DNA from 4 places in the Paenibacillus sp. JNUCC31 genome. Region 3 is predicted to be linked to each of the others. Evidence: predicted binding sites of a transcription regulator. Region 3 holds the regulator's gene; each other region holds the start of a gene.
What was found. The regulator LexA, encoded in region 3, represses DNA repair genes until DNA is damaged. The targets are predictions, from matches to a motif close to CGAACATATGTTCG.
Positions count from the first base shown of each region.

Region 1: the regulator LexA is predicted to act here: its motif matches at 2,641-2,654, upstream of addB (helicase-exonuclease AddAB subunit AddB).
Region 2: the regulator LexA is predicted to act here: its motif matches at 1,465-1,478, upstream of JNUCC31_RS03635 (YhjD family protein).
Region 4: the regulator LexA is predicted to act here: its motif matches at 2,556-2,569, upstream of recA (recombinase RecA).

Region 1 is NZ_CP062165.1:1,162,888-1,167,105, reverse strand. Features, by position in the region: gene JNUCC31_RS05070 (Na/Pi cotransporter family protein) at 1-523, opposite strand, end outside; gene JNUCC31_RS05065 (class I SAM-dependent rRNA methyltransferase) at 1,140-2,516, shown strand; gene addB (helicase-exonuclease AddAB subunit AddB) at 2,720-4,218, shown strand, end outside.
Region 2 is NZ_CP062165.1:848,665-852,882, forward strand. Features, by position in the region: gene JNUCC31_RS03630 (S-layer homology domain-containing protein) at 1-1,069, opposite strand, end outside; gene JNUCC31_RS03635 (YhjD family protein) at 1,519-1,905, shown strand; gene cysK (cysteine synthase A) at 2,178-3,134, shown strand; gene JNUCC31_RS03645 (ATP-dependent DNA helicase) at 3,742-4,218, opposite strand, start outside.
Region 3 is NZ_CP062165.1:393,295-397,512, forward strand. Features, by position in the region: gene JNUCC31_RS01585 (HAD family hydrolase) at 1-426, opposite strand, end outside; gene JNUCC31_RS01590 (hypothetical protein) at 455-967, opposite strand; gene JNUCC31_RS01595 (DUF896 domain-containing protein) at 1,093-1,302, opposite strand; gene JNUCC31_RS01600 (LysM peptidoglycan-binding domain-containing protein) at 1,398-1,775, opposite strand; gene lexA (transcriptional repressor LexA) at 2,080-2,706, shown strand; gene JNUCC31_RS33740 (aldehyde dehydrogenase family protein) at 2,809-3,072, opposite strand; gene JNUCC31_RS33745 (aldehyde dehydrogenase family protein) at 2,999-3,295, opposite strand; gene JNUCC31_RS01615 (NPCBM/NEW2 domain-containing protein) at 3,276-4,218, opposite strand, start outside.
Region 4 is NZ_CP062165.1:6,230,892-6,235,109, reverse strand. Features, by position in the region: gene rny (ribonuclease Y) at 1-50, opposite strand, end outside; gene JNUCC31_RS27480 (regulatory protein RecX) at 361-1,098, opposite strand; gene recA (recombinase RecA) at 1,422-2,486, opposite strand; gene JNUCC31_RS27470 (competence/damage-inducible protein A) at 2,723-3,979, opposite strand; gene pgsA (CDP-diacylglycerol--glycerol-3-phosphate 3-phosphatidyltransferase) at 4,086-4,218, opposite strand, start outside.

The DNA.
Region 1 (4,218 bases), 770 kb from region 3:
TGCTTCGCAGCGGTACGGCTATGGACTGCATTACTTGTATGCCTGTCATGACGAGAGCAAATCCGGCAGCTGCGAGGAAACTGTATTGCATGTTGAACAGAGTCCGGCGCATGCGCTCTGGAGCTGCCTGATTGCGTTCACCAAGCACAACAAAGACAGCCCATCCCGTCAGGGACAGGGCAAGCAGAGGCAGGGAAGCACGCCCGATCTGCAGTCCAACCAGTTCCGTCGTCAGGCACGTCCCGATGTTCGTGCCGAGGATAATGCCAAGTGTGCGTCCGTACGTAATCAATCGGGCATTAGCCAGTCCAATGGTGAGTACCGTGACAGCAGTGCTGCTTTGCAGTACCGCTGTGGCACCTGCGCTGAAAGCCATGCCTTTCCAGGGAGCAGAGGTAGCCCGGTCCAGCCAGCCAACCAACATCGGCCCTGCCATCCGTTGCAAGGCGGTTTCCATCAGCTTCATCCCGCCAAAAAAGATAAGAAGCCCGTATAACAGGGGCAACACAACGTCTCTGAACATAAGATAATCATTCCTTCCGTGCATGTCCTTATCTCATCCTATGAGAAAGCAAGGACAACCATGACAGCTAACGGAATTCTGGAGACAGCAGTGATCAAAAGCCCGATCCATGCCCGAAGCGGTCACCCCAATTACCGAACCCCTATTCAAAAGATACGGAGATTCTGCAAACGGAGCGGAGGGGATGGAATTGGAACTGAAGAAGCGAAGCGCTCGCCTTTTTCCTCGGATTTTTCCTATAGTGAAAAAGGAATCAAAAAAATCTGAGGGTAACAGCGATCGGAAGGTTGTTCTGTCATTGCAGTGGCAAGTGTGGAATTTGAGATTCATCTGTACGACGCAAAAGCGATCGAAAGTCCGATCCACCCCGACAATGGTCACCCCAATTACCGCCCCCCTATTCGAAAGATACGGAGATTCTGCAAACGTAGCGGAGGGGATGGAATTGGAACTGAAGAAGCGAAACGTTCGCCTTTGTCTCTGGATTTTCCCTTTTGAGAAAGGGAATCAGAAAAATCTGGAGACAACAGCGATCGAAAGTCCAATCCATTCCCGCAGCGGTCTCCTTTGCACCAAACCTATCTTTTCAACTAACTATGAAAGAAGTGAATCGATCTTGCCATCCGTTACACTGGAACGCAGTCGCAAAAAGCGGCTTGAACATGCTCATCCATGGATATTTAACAATGAAATCGCCTCTGTTGAAGGAAACCCCGAGCCGGGACAGTTGGTCAACGTATTGAATCATCAAGGTCGCTATTTAGCGACGGGTTACTATAACCCAGCATCTCAAATTACCGTTAGAGTCGTAGCCTATCAGCCTTTGGGATTTGAACAGATGGACACTTCTTTTTTTGCAGCGCGTTTTCGTGATTGCTTGCGCCACAGGGAGCGTTTTATCCGGGATGGAGAGGCGTATCGTCTCGTTTATGGGGAAGCTGATTTTCTGCCAGGTCTGATTGTTGACCGCTTTGGCAGTATTCTTGTTGTACAGTTGCTCACACTGGGCATGGACCGTTGTCGTGAAGCGATCGTACAAGCTCTCGTTGAAGTGATGCAGCCTGAGGGGATCTATGAACGCAGTGATGTTCCCATTCGTGAACTGGAAGGTTTGGAGCAGACGAAGGGACCTCTATATGGGGATTGCCCGCGTCATGTCACGGTAACTGAGAATGGATTGCTCATTAAGGTCGATATCGTGGAAGGCCAGAAGACTGGGTACTTCTTCGACCAGCGCGAGAATCGTGCAGCGATCGAACCTCTTATGAAGGGGTGGGGCTACAAGAGTGGCATTACGCTCCAACAGACTGAGCAGGATGGTTCGGAGCAATGGCTTCCTGTGAACAAAAGCGGCAAGGTAGTGACGTTCCCTTATTGGGACGGGGCAACGGTGCTGGAATGTTTCTCACACACAGGCAGCTTCACGTTGAACGCCTGTAAATATGGAGCCAAAAAAGTAACATGCCTTGATATCTCAGAGCATGCGATTGAAAGTGCACGAATCAACGTAGAGCTGAACGGTTTCACTGACAGGGTCGAATTTGTCGTTGCGGATGCATTCCAATACTTACGTGAGCAGGTCAAAGGCCTCGATGACCGTAATGCACGTGCGCGTGCCGGAGAACAGAAAGTGGATACTTCCAAAGCGCTTGCAGCCGGTGGTAAAACGTTCGATGTGGTCATCCTTGATCCGCCGGCATTTGCCAAAACGAAATCAGCGGTCAAAGGTGCATGCCGCGGATATAAAGACATCAACCTGCAAGGGATGAAACTGGTGAACGAGGGAGGGTATCTGGTAACGGCAAGCTGTTCTTACCACATGCGTCCAGACCTCTTCCTGGAAACGATTGCGGATGCAGCCGAGGATGCAGGCAAAGTGCTGCGTCTGATTGACTGGAAAGCAGCTGGCAAGGATCACCCGCAAATTTTGGGTGTAGACGAAGGTCATTATCTGAAATTCGCCATTTTTGAAGTGCGCAGTAAAAAGAACTAATCGTGCGATTTCAATTGTGGATCGAACATATCGATATATATTCAGGCAAAGAGTCCACAGTTTGGATAAACTGTGGACTTTTTGTTGTGCGCTGCTGAGGGTCTATGAAATTACCTGATAGTGGCAAACGTATGTTCCGAACCAAGCCAGATATGTTATACTGGGAATTAAAATCTTGTTCGTGATGGTTTGGAGGATTAAACATGTCTGTACGCTTTATTATTGGCCGGGCAGGCAGCGGCAAGAGTGCGCTGATTACCCAGGAAATCACATCCTTGCTTCAAAAGGAACCGCAAGGCAAACCACTTATTCTGCTGGTCCCGGAACAAAGTACGTTTCGAACCGAGCAGTCATTGGTGTCTTCAGGGGCTGTTAAAGGTACCGTGCGTGCTGAAGTGCTTGGCTTTCGCCGATTGGCCTATCGGGTAATGCAGGAGGCAGGTGGTTCTGCACGTATTCCCATTGGGGCTGAAGGAAAAAAAATGTTGCTCTATAAAGTGCTCCAGCGTCGCAAAGAAGAATTGAAGCTGTTTGGAGCATCAGGCAGCCAGCTGGGATTTATAGGAGACTTAAATGATTTATACAGTGAGTTTAAACGTTATGAACTTAACCCCACTTCACTGGAAGAAGGATTTTCCGCATGGAATACCTCATCCTCGTCTGCACCGATTCTGGGGGAGAAGCTGCATGACTTACTTTTAATATACCGTGATTATGAAAAGGAACTGACTGGACTATATATTGACGATGAAGACACGTTGACTGAACTGACAGAGCGGTTGTCAGAGAGCGCGTTGCTGCAAGATGCACAGATCTGGATCGATGGATTTCAAGGATTTACCCCGCAGGAAATGAGCGTTATTGGAAGACTGATGATGCAAGCCTCTTCCGTGACGATTACACTGACGTTGGATCGTGCCTATGACCACGGCGCACTTCCTGAGGAACTGGAACTGTTCCATCCCACAGCGAGTGCATACACGCGCCTCAAAGGCATGGCTGAGGATCTGGGTGTCCTTCATGAGACCACTGTGCTTCAACCGGAAGTTTTGCCAAGATTTGAAGGCAGTCCTGGACTCGCTCACTTGGAAGCTGGATTCGATCGCCGGGTTCGGTGGAAGAGTGAGGGGCGTGATGCGGGTGTCAGAATTTATGCAGCTGAGAACCGTCGGGCGGAGATGGAAGGGGCACTGCGTGAGATGCGTCGTCTGGCGCAAGATGAAGGTGCGCGTTATCGGGATATGGCAGTACTCGTTCGTCAGCTGGATACATACGCCGACATTGCTGAGCCCCTATTCAGAGACTATGACGTTCCTGTTTTTCTGGATCGGAGAAGAAATGAACTGCATCATCCACTATCTGAATTTATTCGTTCCGCACTGGATATCGTTCGTCGCCGCTGGCGTTACGAGGATGTATTTCGCTGTGTCAAAACGGATCTGCTGCTTCCGCGTGATGGCTCCATCACACGTGAAGATATGGATCAGCTCGAAAATTATATATTGGCTTGCGGGATTCACGGATATCGCTGGACAGATGGTAAGCCATGGAAGTATGTACCCAGCCTCTCCTTGGAAGACAACGGTCAGGAGGGTCCCAGTCGGGGACGGGAACAGATGCTTTCTTTAATGGAGAAATGTCGATCGGTGATTGTTGATCCACTGGGTGCTTTTGAGAAACGAATGCTAAAGGCAAAGACAGC
Region 2 (4,218 bases), 460 kb from region 3:
TTTCGTTTATTTGGCCTGCAGAGAACGGCTTCCCTCCGACCATAGTCCACTGATTTCCATCCAGCTTCATCATGACACCCTGCGGCTCCATACTAAAATTAACTATATTTCTAAAAGCGGTGTAAGGTACACCTTGCGGATCAAAAGCCAAAGACAGATTATACGATGCTCCTGAAGAGAACCCCGCGTTTCCAACCACTTCCCACTGGCTGCCATTGAACTTCATTACGGTTGCTTTGTAACTTGTTGATCCATCTTGAAAAGCAAGATAGGGCGAACCATCCGGGCCAAAAGCTAACGAAGGATCTGATGCTTGTCCCGGTGTAAATCCTCCTGCACCCACATTTTTCCACTGATTGCCTGCAAACTTCATTACAGTCAATTTATTATTCGTTGAATCTTTAAATGCAAAATAGGGAATTCCATTAGTATCAATAATCAGTTTGGACATCTCCAGTGCAATACCTGTCGTAAAACCGGCAGTGCCAACGGTCTCCCACTGATCTCCACTCCATCTTTTAACCGTCACTTTAGAATCTGCAGCATGATCCCGGTAACCAATGTAGAGCGTATCATCAGGACTAAATGCAAGCGTAACGTACACCGCAGCGCCAGCCGTAAAACCATCGCTGCCCACAACCTCCCATTGATTTCCGTTAAATTTCATAACCGTAGCTTTGTTGTCATTGTCCATATCCTGGTAAGCGACGTATGGAACGTTCTGAGAGTCAAATGCGAGTGACGTAGTCCAAACCTCACCAGCAGAAAAGCCGAGCGGTCCGACAGATTTCCATCCGCCAGAGATGTATTTCATAACCGTTGCTTTATTGTTATTGCCTACATCCCTAAATACAGTATACGGTGTACCTTCCCGATCAAAAACTAACGTAATATTTTCTACCTGTCCTGTTGTGAAGCCGGCTCCACCTACGTCTGTCCATGTCCCATTTGCGGCATAGGCGCGATCCACGCCCAACGTCTGAAATCCGGGAACACCTCCGAAAATGAGCAGACACACCAATAGCATCGCAATCACTTTTCTAACCTTTAGTACCTTCCTATTCATCATCTTCATCCTCTCCCTTGCTATATAACATCCGCTTGTTACTCCCCAACCCGTACTCTATCTACATCCACATCCTACGAAATTTACTAAAAAAGCTAGTTACTTTGCTAGTAGACAAATTAGCTACTTATATTCTTCTGGTATGTATCTCTGATTTTTTTATCTCCTTTCTGTGCAATAACAAAATATATAGACACTATAACGATTCATTCTGAACCGATTCTGAACATCAGGCTAAAATGGACTGTTTCTGCTAAGCAAACATGCTCCTAATGTATCTGTAACCGACAGAAGGTAAGCATTTCGGGCATTCAAACCTGGAATTATACATAGGACTGTAAAAAATTTCAGGTTGAAACCTGTATGAGTCAAGCTTATGCTGACTATAATACAGAACAGGAACATTCGTTCTTAATTCGATCGATTTATATTCAAGCTAAGGAAGTGAACGTATGTCATCCTCCCCTTCCGCCCCATCCCCTGCGGATGAGGACCATCGTTTGATTAAAAGCATGGTTGTACGCACCCTCCTGCTGGATGTGCTTGAACGGGATATTCGAACACTGGATACGTTGCAGCTCAAAATGCCGGAGGTCTACATCCTGTCTCTAACCCGTATTCAGAATCATGTACTCAAGGAAATGCTGGAACTTCGCAAACAGATGAGAATCCGTGGTGTCAAGGTTCTGGAGGAGAAACGGCAAGTCGAAGGAATTGAAACCCAGTATATGTGCAGAGGATATTTGCAGCGGTTCTATATGCTGTGGACGTTTGCGCGGAATGAAGTCAAAAAAGAGCTTAGCCGGCATCTGGATATGGATTTGACCCGGCCGTTATAGCTGATTCATCTGCTTAATGTACCCGTTATCGTTTGAATTCACATTTCTTAGTCCACTTACTCCTCAGACTCCCCACCCTTCTGCCTAATCAAAACAGGTTGACCCGGGAAGGCTGCGTTCATTAAGATGGAATAGACTTGTCTGGACATTTCGTTCAGACCTGCAATGAAAATCAATGCCTTTAACCAAACAAGCCTGCCAGACATTAATGGCGGACAGACTTGTCCAGCGGGATTGCTTTCAACGTCTTATCAATCAAGGAGTTGTACTTCATGGATTTGGATTTGAACTCGACTAAACAAACAGCCAGGCTTACAGGCGTTGCCGCAGATGTCACCGAACTGATCGGCCAAACACCTGCCGTTCGACTGAACAGACTTACAGGCAACGATTCCGCTGACGTATATGTTAAACTGGAATATTTCAACCCAAGCGGCAGCGTCAAGGACCGTGCCGCCTACAACCTGATCGTTCAGGCTGAACGGGCAGGACTGCTGCTTCCCGGCGCAACCATTATCGAGCCGACCAGCGGCAATACAGGGATTGGTCTTGCGATGAATGCCGCTGCCAAAGGATATGAGGCCATTCTGATCATGCCGGACAACATGTCCAAGGAGCGCATCAACATTCTGAAAGCCTATGGCGCAAATGTGGTGCTCACCCCCGCTGCGGAACGGATGCCTGGTGCGATCAGCAAAGCAAAGGAGCTTCAGGCCGACATTCCGGGAAGTTTCATTCCCCAGCAATTCGAGAATCAGGCGAACCCGGATATTCACCGGATCACCACCGCTCCTGAAATTATGCAGCAGATGGAAGGCAAGCTGGACGCCTTCATTGCTACGGCGGGAACAGGCGGCACCATTACGGGAACCGGGGAAGAACTGCGTAAGCAGTTACCCGGTATTCGCATCTATGCGGTGGAGCCCAAAGGTTCTCCGGTGCTGTCCGGTGGCGAGCCCGGACCGCACAAGCTCGTCGGTACAAGTCCGGGGTTCATTCCGGACATTCTGAATACCGACGTGTGGGATGCCATCATCCAGGTGTCCGATGAGGACGCACTGGATACGATGCGGCAGCTTGCTGCCCGGGAAGGGCTGCTGCTCGGCCCTTCCTCTGGGGCTTCGGTGTGGGCCTCCCTTCGCATCGCGAAGGAACTGGGGCCGGGGCACCGGGTGCTCTGCATTGCGCCGGATACCGGGGAACGGTATTTGAGCATGGGTATTTTTTAACATAGCTAAATTTGTACACACAAAAAAAGAGGCTATCTCCTGCTCCATAAGTCATAAGGATGACAGAGAACACCCCGTTTTTAGCGTTCATTGATTCTAAAGAACCGAGCACACGCTATCCGCTCCAATTTGCGCAGGTCTTACGTGTAACGAATCACAGCGACGTTATTTCTCCAAATTCGGTCGATTTTTAGGTTCAAAAGCCATTTTCGGCGGAGTAACGTTACTGAGGTTCGTTAAAATTGGCATTTCTTGATTATTATCCTAATAGGGTGCGGTAGGTTCGTTAGCGCTTGGAGCGACGTGGAGTGAGGGGAAATCCCTCTCAAGACAGCCCCTTGATCCTTAGCGGAACGTAAGGTAGAGAACAACATCGATTCTGAAGAAGCACAGCGTTCGCCTGTATACTCGATTCCTCTCCCTTTAGAAAAAAGAGAAGTATATTTGAAGATAACTACCAAAATAAGCTCTTGCTCACATACGGATGGTGTATCCGCAGAGAACAAGAGCTTTTTTCTGATGGGAGCCATTTCGGCCCGGTTAGAACGTATAATCCAATGTACATATAGGATTTAGTACGATTTTGTATGATTTAGAATTCAGCTAGTTAGTGTGTCAGGGTTGTCCATTCCACACCTTCGGGAAGCAGGGCCGCAATGCGGTCTTTGGCTTCCTTTTTGGTATACAGCGATTCATCGAGAATGACCGCGGAACCGGAATCCGTGCTTGTCCGAATCAGACGTCCAAGACCTTGCTTCACACGCAGGAGCATATACGGAAGATCGATCTCCTCGTAAGGCGCCGCTGATGCACTGCGTTTCGCATTAAAGACAGGGTCCGGTGGCGGATATGGAAGTGACCAGATCACGACGTTGGATAGGGACGGTCCTGGAACATCCAGCCCTTCCCACAGATTGACGGAACACAGCACACTCTCCTCATCCTGCTGGAAGGCGGCAATCAGGTCACTGATCTCACGATCTCCCTCATACATAAAACGCAATCCTTGTGCTTCCGGCACATGAACGATATCCTGCTTGAACGCACGCAATTCCTCCATGGTACGGAACAGGATCAGCGCACG
Region 3 (4,218 bases):
TAACGTCTCCATCGTTTCTTCATAGACATGGGGTCTCGATCTCCGCTCTGCCCCGAATTGCGAGGCGAGTCGTTCTGCCAGATCTTCGCGATCAATACCGAGCTTTAACAATCCACGATGCCATGATTCTTTACGATATGCAGGTGCAAGTTGTTCCAATTGGCGGAATTCCGGCTGATCTCCACCCGTAAAGTTAGCCCAAAGACCTTCAAACGGGTTGATTCCAATCATTTTGGTAAACGAAAAGGTTTCATAGGATTCATACAAATTACGTGCCTCATTACGAACTGCTTCTTCAAGTTCTTCAGGTTTAACCCCTGTCTCTTGCGCTGCGATCAGGCAAGTCTCATGAAATGCCTCACGAACACTGCGCTCATCCCACAGCAAAGTATCATCCAGGTCGAACAAAATCGCTTTTAACGCCATTTCGGTCATCTTCCCCTTTATGCAATAATTACTTTTTCTCGTATGTTTCCACAGTGATCTGATGTGCTTTGGCGAATTTCAGAAGACGTTCAGTGATTGCATCGGTATCATAACGATTGAGTAGTTTGGTAAATACCCATCTCTTGCCTCGTGCATTATGCTCAATAACAACCGTGCCTGGCTCAATTCTGAATTTCACAATATCATCGACTCCAATTGAACGCTCACGGTTTCCTTTAGTCGTCAAGATTCGGTTACTTCCTATCTTGATATAAGGTCGACGAAGCATGAAGATAACTGCCAAAAATACATACAGCAGCATCGTCACCCAATCCCAAGTGGTCATCGGAGCTTTGACAAGAAACGTACTCATAAAGAGATACAGGAATGCGAGTCCGATCAGAAAAATAGGAAACAGAAGGCTGCGTCCTTTAAATACGTCCTCACCTGGTGTACCTGAAATCGGTTGACCGTTCTTTTTACGTTGCTGGTTCAACTGCTTTGAATTTTTCCGAACCGTTCTCTCGAACGAACGCGACATGAGAATCCCCCTTAGATGTTCTTTGTATCGGCTTACATCATTGCAAACCAATGTTCCCCCTATAATTTGCATTCTCTAAATAACAGGAAGAAACCTAAATATCATAATGATATCATTAGGTTTCCTTAATGTTTGAGTTTGCCTTGGTGGCCTTGATCGTTCTCATCATCTACAATTTCAATCGAATCCAATTGCTGTCTGAAATTGCTGCGAATGTTATTCAAATAGATTTCTCTAAGCTTGGCACGTTCAGTGAGCTCTTCCTCTGTCAAGCCAGTGGATTTTTGCTTACGGGCCAATTCATTAATACGTGCTACCAGACTATCTATATCCAAGCTTGTCCCCTCCAAAAATACAAAGTCATATTAACTTTGACATGATAAAGGCTGCTTGTCAAGTTGATACGCGTTTATGCGTATAGATATGCAATTTACTCAGTGAATTGAGGCAGTATAAGCACTTGCCCTACCTGTATTGAAGTCGACTGAAGTTGATTCACTTTCTTAATTGCTTCTATATATATACGTGTATCCATACTTTCCGGTTTGTGATCCAATGATATACTCCAAAGCGTATCACCTTGCGAAACTACCGTCTTCCCGCCAGGTAAAAGGTTGTTCTCATTGCCTGCAAATACAGTAAGTACTGTGCTGCATCCAATAAATATGATTAAAGATACGATTACTAATTTCAACATCCATGTTGGTGTTTTGCCTTTTGTAAATACCTTCTTGAAGTTCCCTATGTTTGTTTTAACCAATTCTGTATTAACCGGTTCGTAAATGCTTTGATAAGTAGAATATCTCATAATTATTAACCTCCAAACGTTTGTTCCTATCTGTTGAAACCAATATAACACGAACATTTGTTTTGTTCAATAACTTTTTAGAACAATTGTTCGCTTTTTTTTATTTGTAGATAACCTCTTATCTCTTTCTTCTATAATATGAAAACTTTCATTTGCAGTATTTGAATAGATAGACAGAAAAAAATCATGTTAATTTGCAAAAAAACATTGATTTTATGCCTTATTATTTAGAACTTATGTTTGTACGAACGGAGGTTCTATGTTATAATTTTCCCAAACGTTACTAAAATGGGGTTGATACGGTATGTCGAAGATATCCAGCAGGCAACAGGCTATTCTGGAATTTATACGTAATGAAGTCCGGTTGAAGGGGTATCCTCCTTCCGTACGCGAAATTGGTGAAGCTGTTGGATTGGCTTCCAGCTCTACAGTACATGGACATCTGGATCGTTTGGAGAAGAAAGGTCTCATAAGACGGGACCCGACCAAACCAAGAGCCATTGAACTTCTAAGCCAGGAAGAGTCAGAGCATTCACATCAGTTTGCTCACAGTGTCGCTCGTATTCCTATTGTTGGTAAGGTTACTGCTGGGGTTCCAATTACAGCAACAGAGAACATCGAAGATTACTTCCCTCTTCCTACGCATTATGTAGGTGAGCAAAAAGTATTTATGCTTTCGGTTGTGGGAGACAGTATGGTTGAAGCAGGCATTGTTAACGGAGACTATGTTATCGTACGTCAGCAGCAAACTGCGGATAACGGCGATATCGTTGTAGCCATGACTGAAGACGATGAAGCTACGGTGAAGACGTTCTACAAGGAGAAAGATCATATTCGTCTTCAACCAGAGAATGCGACCTTTGAACCTTTGCGTTTGAAACACGTCAGTATTCTGGGTAAAGTCATTGGCCTTTTCCGTGATATTCATTAATAGGATTGTAGTTCGTCCGTTAGTTCGTATCATAAGAAATACGCAAAGAGGTTGCCCTGTTCATCAGGACAACCTCTTTGTCTGCGTACTGCTTATTATGATTTATTTGCTGCGTTTGGGCACGCTCTTATGCTGTGAGAACACATCGAAACACAGCTGACCGTGGTAAGAACCCATTCCACTTTCTCCTACTCCGCCAAACGGGAGATAATGTGATGTCATATGAGACAACGTATCATTAATACAACCGCCACCGAAAGATACTTGGTTCAAAACCTGATTTTGGAAAACCTCATCCTGAGTGAAGAGATATAATGCCAGTGGTTTTGGACAACGAATAATCTCCTCTAGTCGGGTTAAGATCACTATATTTAAACACAGGAAGAATTGGACCAAAGATCTCTTCTTGCATAACAGGTGACTTCCAATCCACTTCACCCAGTACTGTTGGTTCAATGAACAGTTGATCACGTTTAGAACGCCCACCGATCAATGTTTTGCCATCTTGGATACGGAAATCCGGCTTGTTTTGTAAATTTTCGGAAGAGGTGTGCTTTAACCTTACAACACTATTTGACAAGACGGGCATTTACCCAATCGGCATGGTCACTATTTATACCATCTCCACTATCTGTTACTTTAAGTTTTAGCTCATTCTTTCCGGAAAGATTAACGTTTACCTCTTTTGCCGCTGTATTTCTATTCATCACACCACTGGAAAATACAACTTGATTGTCTACAACAACTTGGAACTCCACAGTACCTACAGAACCTACATCACCATCTACCCCGACTAGCGCGGTAAAGGATGTGTACTTCCCATCCAGTTTGTAAACAATTTCACTGTTAGCATGTGTGCCCAAACCTTTGGTATAGGTCTTGTCATTTAACTTAAGTGTATTTCCATCAGCATTACGATCTTTTTGAATTGTTCCCCAACCTGTTGTGGCAGAAAACCAATCAATATCGCTGAGATACGTTGTTACAGGTGTTATTGGATCGGTTTCAAAGATTTTAATCTCACTTGCAGAGGCAAAACCATTTGTTCCACCTCCTTGAGGTACTTCAAGGCGAACATATTTAGCAAGCGTAGGTGTGAAAGTTACTGTCTTTTCTGTTTTGTCCTTTGCCCAAGTGCCTGTTGCAACCTGAGAGAAGGATACCCCATCAAGACTTGTGAGAATTTTATAATTTGTAATAATACCATTTTCTTCACTTTGACGTGGTAAATATGTCAGCTTGTTGAAAGTTAGCGGAGTTGCATACTTTGCTGTAATATTGAAAGGAAATTGATTTTGCTTAGACCATTCACTGTGCCAGATACTATTTGTATTTCCATCAAATGCATTTATTGCGGTATTATTAGCACTTGAAGTCTCTTGGCTATTTGTTGTTACCCCAATGATACTTTTTACCTTATCCATTCCATCAGTCGGTTTAATGATGTTATATTCTGACCCAAACCAAATTGGTGCAGTTAGAAGAGGTAAATTCAATGAGTTAATCTTGTTT
Region 4 (4,218 bases), 1.7 Mb from region 3:
CCAATAACGAGCGCGGCCACAACGAGAACGATCGTGATTACGATGTCCATACTGTTCACCTCCTCGTTGGTTCCTCCAAGGCACTCCTTGGGTCAATTTGTTGTTTTCAAGCCTTACATATGTTTGGGAATAACGAATACTCACGGCGATCCCCCGCCGATTTTCATTTCACATGTACATGCTTCCATGTACTATTCACCGTTTCCAGCGAACCCATAATCATGAATGGTTTAAATCTTTAAAAACAGAAACCGCTTTTTTGGAAGGAAAAAGGGTTGTCCATTTCTTACAGACTCATGTCCATTTTAGTATTTGACGAAAGAAATTGTCAAGAGAATGCAGTATAGTGAGTCCTCTCTGCTAATCCCATAACAACGCTTCGTCTTCTTCGGGGTCCCCCGCCTCATCTTCTTCAATTAAACAATTCACGACCCGGCGCACCATATCCATGGAAAAACCCCGCCGCATCAAGAAGGGAAGCGTTTTACGTTTCTTCTCCTTGATGTCTCCTTTGACCTGATTCCACTTTTTGCGTCCAGCGGTTAAAGCCGTCTCAAATTCCGCATCCGCACTTATACCTTCCAGCGCTTCCGCAATAAGTTCATTGGCAATGCCCTTCTGACGCAGCTCTTGCCTTATCCACAGTTTTCCCTTCCGCTGGCCCTCCATACGCTGCCTGGTCCATTCCTTCGCGAACTGTTCATCATCAACCAAATCCTCCCTCTCAAGCCGGTCCAGTGCCTCTTCAATCAAGGGTGCAGCAAACTCTTTCTGACGAAGCTTCTGACTTAATTCATGGCGTGTGCGTGGTTTATGCTCCAGATATCGCAAAGACTGCACATACGTCCGTTGTCGCTCGTCAGCTACAATGATATCTTCCAAGTCCTTCTTCATAAACGTATTGCCTCGGGTCATCCGATATTTAATCATCACATCTTCAAGAACCGTGATTGAGTGTAAACCAAAAGTAATTCGGTAACGAGCTTCCCTGCTCTTTGTACGTTCAACCCGTGAGATGGTAAGTTCTTCGTTATCCGGGAATTGTGAGATTCCTTCAAGCTCTGCTTCTTCATATAAATCCTCATCATGTTGATCCATTCAGCTCTCCCCTTCCACATCGTTTTGTGCTGAACTGCATGATCTGTCTTAAAGCACACAGCAAAACAAAGACTTCTTCAAATAAACATAGCACATCTTCCTTGAGACAACGCAGCGTCACTAAAGCACGCTTAACGTATCCACAAATGACATCCAGCTAATATAAAAGGCCGGAAACAGTGTCCGGCCTCTCACTAACAATAAGCGTGCCAACAGCCCCTGTCCATTCGGACAGAGGCTGTTGGACGCGCGAGTACACACCCAGTCACTTTAGCATCTAAATCAAGCCAGGCTCAATTAAACAAGCTTCGGAGGCCAGAGGGTTACTCGTTAATTTCAAATAATTCTTGTTCTTCTGCCGCTTCTTTTTGTTGATCTTCAGTCGTTGGCGCAGGAACAGCAGTTGTCAGGTTGCTGGCTTCACGAATTTTTTGTTCAATGATTTCAGCAATCTCTTTATGCTCTTTCATGAACTGCTTCGCGTTCTCACGGCCTTGGCCTAAACGCTCGCCTTCGTAAGAATACCATGCACCACTTTTGTTAACGATATCCAGCTCTGTACCAATGTCAATGATACTGCCTTCTCTCGAAATGCCTTCACCGTACATGATATCTACTTCCGCTTGTTTAAACGGAGGTGCTACTTTGTTTTTCACGACTTTAATACGCGTACGGTTACCAATCATGTCATTTCCTGATTTGATACTCTCAATACGACGCACATCCAGACGTACCGTGGAATAAAATTTCAGAGCACGGCCACCTGGTGTCGTCTCTGGGTTACCAAACATTACACCGACTTTTTCACGAAGTTGGTTGATAAAGATTGCAATTGTTTTGGATTTGCTGATTGCACCAGACAACTTACGTAGCGCCTGAGACATCAAACGCGCTTGCAAACCGACATGGGAATCACCCATTTCACCTTCGATTTCTGCTTTTGGTACCAGTGCAGCCACAGAGTCAATAACGACAATATCCACAGCGCCACTACGTACAAGAGCTTCTGCAATTTCAAGACCTTGCTCACCCGTATCTGGCTGAGACAAAAGCAATTCATCAATGTTAACCCCAAGTTTACTTGCATATTGTGGGTCAAGAGCATGCTCGGCATCAATAAATGCAGCTTGTCCACCCACTCGTTGTACTTCAGCAATCGCATGCAATGCTACGGTTGTTTTACCAGAGGATTCCGGTCCATATATTTCAACAATACGGCCTTTAGGCAAGCCGCCTGTTCCTAATGCAATATCCAAAGCCAAGGAACCGCTGGGTATAATTTCCACATTCATGTGAGTCGACTCACCCAGTTTCATGATGGATCCTTTACCAAATTGCTTCTCTATTTGACGGAGCGCCATATCAAGCGCGGCACGACGGTCTGACAATAAGCTCACACCCTTTACTGTTTATAAGATAATGATACCTTGTTTTTACACGTTTGCCAAGCTTTTTTTCGAACATACATTCGTTTTTTTTGTGAAGGCCGAGGCGCCTCTTCCTCAGGGAAACTTTCCATTAAACAGAAAAAAGAACCGTAAACAAGGCTCTAAAGCCTGATTCTACGGTTCTTCCGTCTTCTTTAAGTATACTTGCTTCCACCTGCAAATGCAATCCGAGGTGCTTAGTCCATTTCCACAAGTTTACGCCACAAACGGTAGAGAATCGCTTTTGCTGAACGGATGCGAACCGTCTCCCGATTTCCATTAATACGCAGTTCATGAACTTCTGTTTCTTTTCCACGTTCAGCCAACGCAATAAAAACAAGTCCTGGCGGTTTCCGTTCCGAATAACCAGGCCCAGCGACACCTGTAACAGACAGACCGAAATCTGCATCCCCGATCATGCGGATCTGCTCTGCAAGCACTTTGGCAACTTCCGGGCTTACTGCACCAGGTGCATCTTCACCTTCCAGATAGTCATGCGGGACATTGAGCAACTTTTCCTTGATCTCATTGGAATAACAAACAATTCCGCCCTTAAGCATGGATGCACTGCCAGGAATGGAAGTCAGACTCTGCATGACAAGCCCTCCTGTGCAGCTCTCCGCCGCGCTAAGAGACAAACCCATATCAGACATCATCGTTACAATAGTGTACTCTATAGGCACATCCTCGTTCGCGTAGAGATGTTCTGGCAATCGTTCCCGAATCTGAACTTCCATGGCATCCAGCTTCAGCTTGGCCTCACTTTCACTCGGAGCCTTGGTCGATACCCGTACTGTAACTTCTCCCTCACTTGCATAGGGGGCAATCGTAGGGTCCGTCTGTGCATCTATAAGATCAAGGAGTCGGTCTTCCAATGCTGATTCGCCAATCCCTGCAAACTTCAACATTTTCGAATAGATCGGCATTTCTTTTGTAAGTACATGCTGGAACAACCATGGTTTGACTTCCTGTTCGAACATGGGAATGAGCTCTTTTGGTGGACCAGGCATTACCACATAATGTTTGCCATTGTCAGATATCGCATTTCCTGCTGCAAGACCTGTTTCGTTTGCCAGCGGTGTCCCGCCCTCTATTACAATCGCCTGACGACGATTATTTTCTGTCATGTCCACATTGCGGTCTCGGAAGAAGCTCTCAATTTTGTCCATGGCCATTCGATCTATATGCAGCTTCCGATTCAAAACCTCCGCGATTGCATCCTTGGTCAGATCATCCTGTGTAGGACCGATGCCCCCGGAAAATAAAATGACGTCTGCACGTCCTTGAGCGATGCGAATGGCTTCACTAAGTCGATTCAGATTATCACCAACCACCGTTTGGAAATATACATCAATCCCGATCGCAGCCAACTCACGGGATAGATATCTGGCATTGGTATTCACAATTTGTCCAAGTAGCAGCTCTGTGCCAACTGCAATGATTTCTGCCTTCATTCAACATCCTCCTGTACATGGTGAGTGATCAAAGGGCAATAGGATGGTTTCCTATTGCCCTTTGTGCAAATGATTCCTTCATGATTACCCTTTTTACATCAAACAGTTACGCTTTTGATATATGCAACAAACTTTTGTTTTTGATAAAGTAATCAATGCCTGACCAGATGGTAATAATTGCTGCAGCCCAAACGGCGATAACGTCTACGTGAACACCCGTGAATGAGAACGGGAAATTA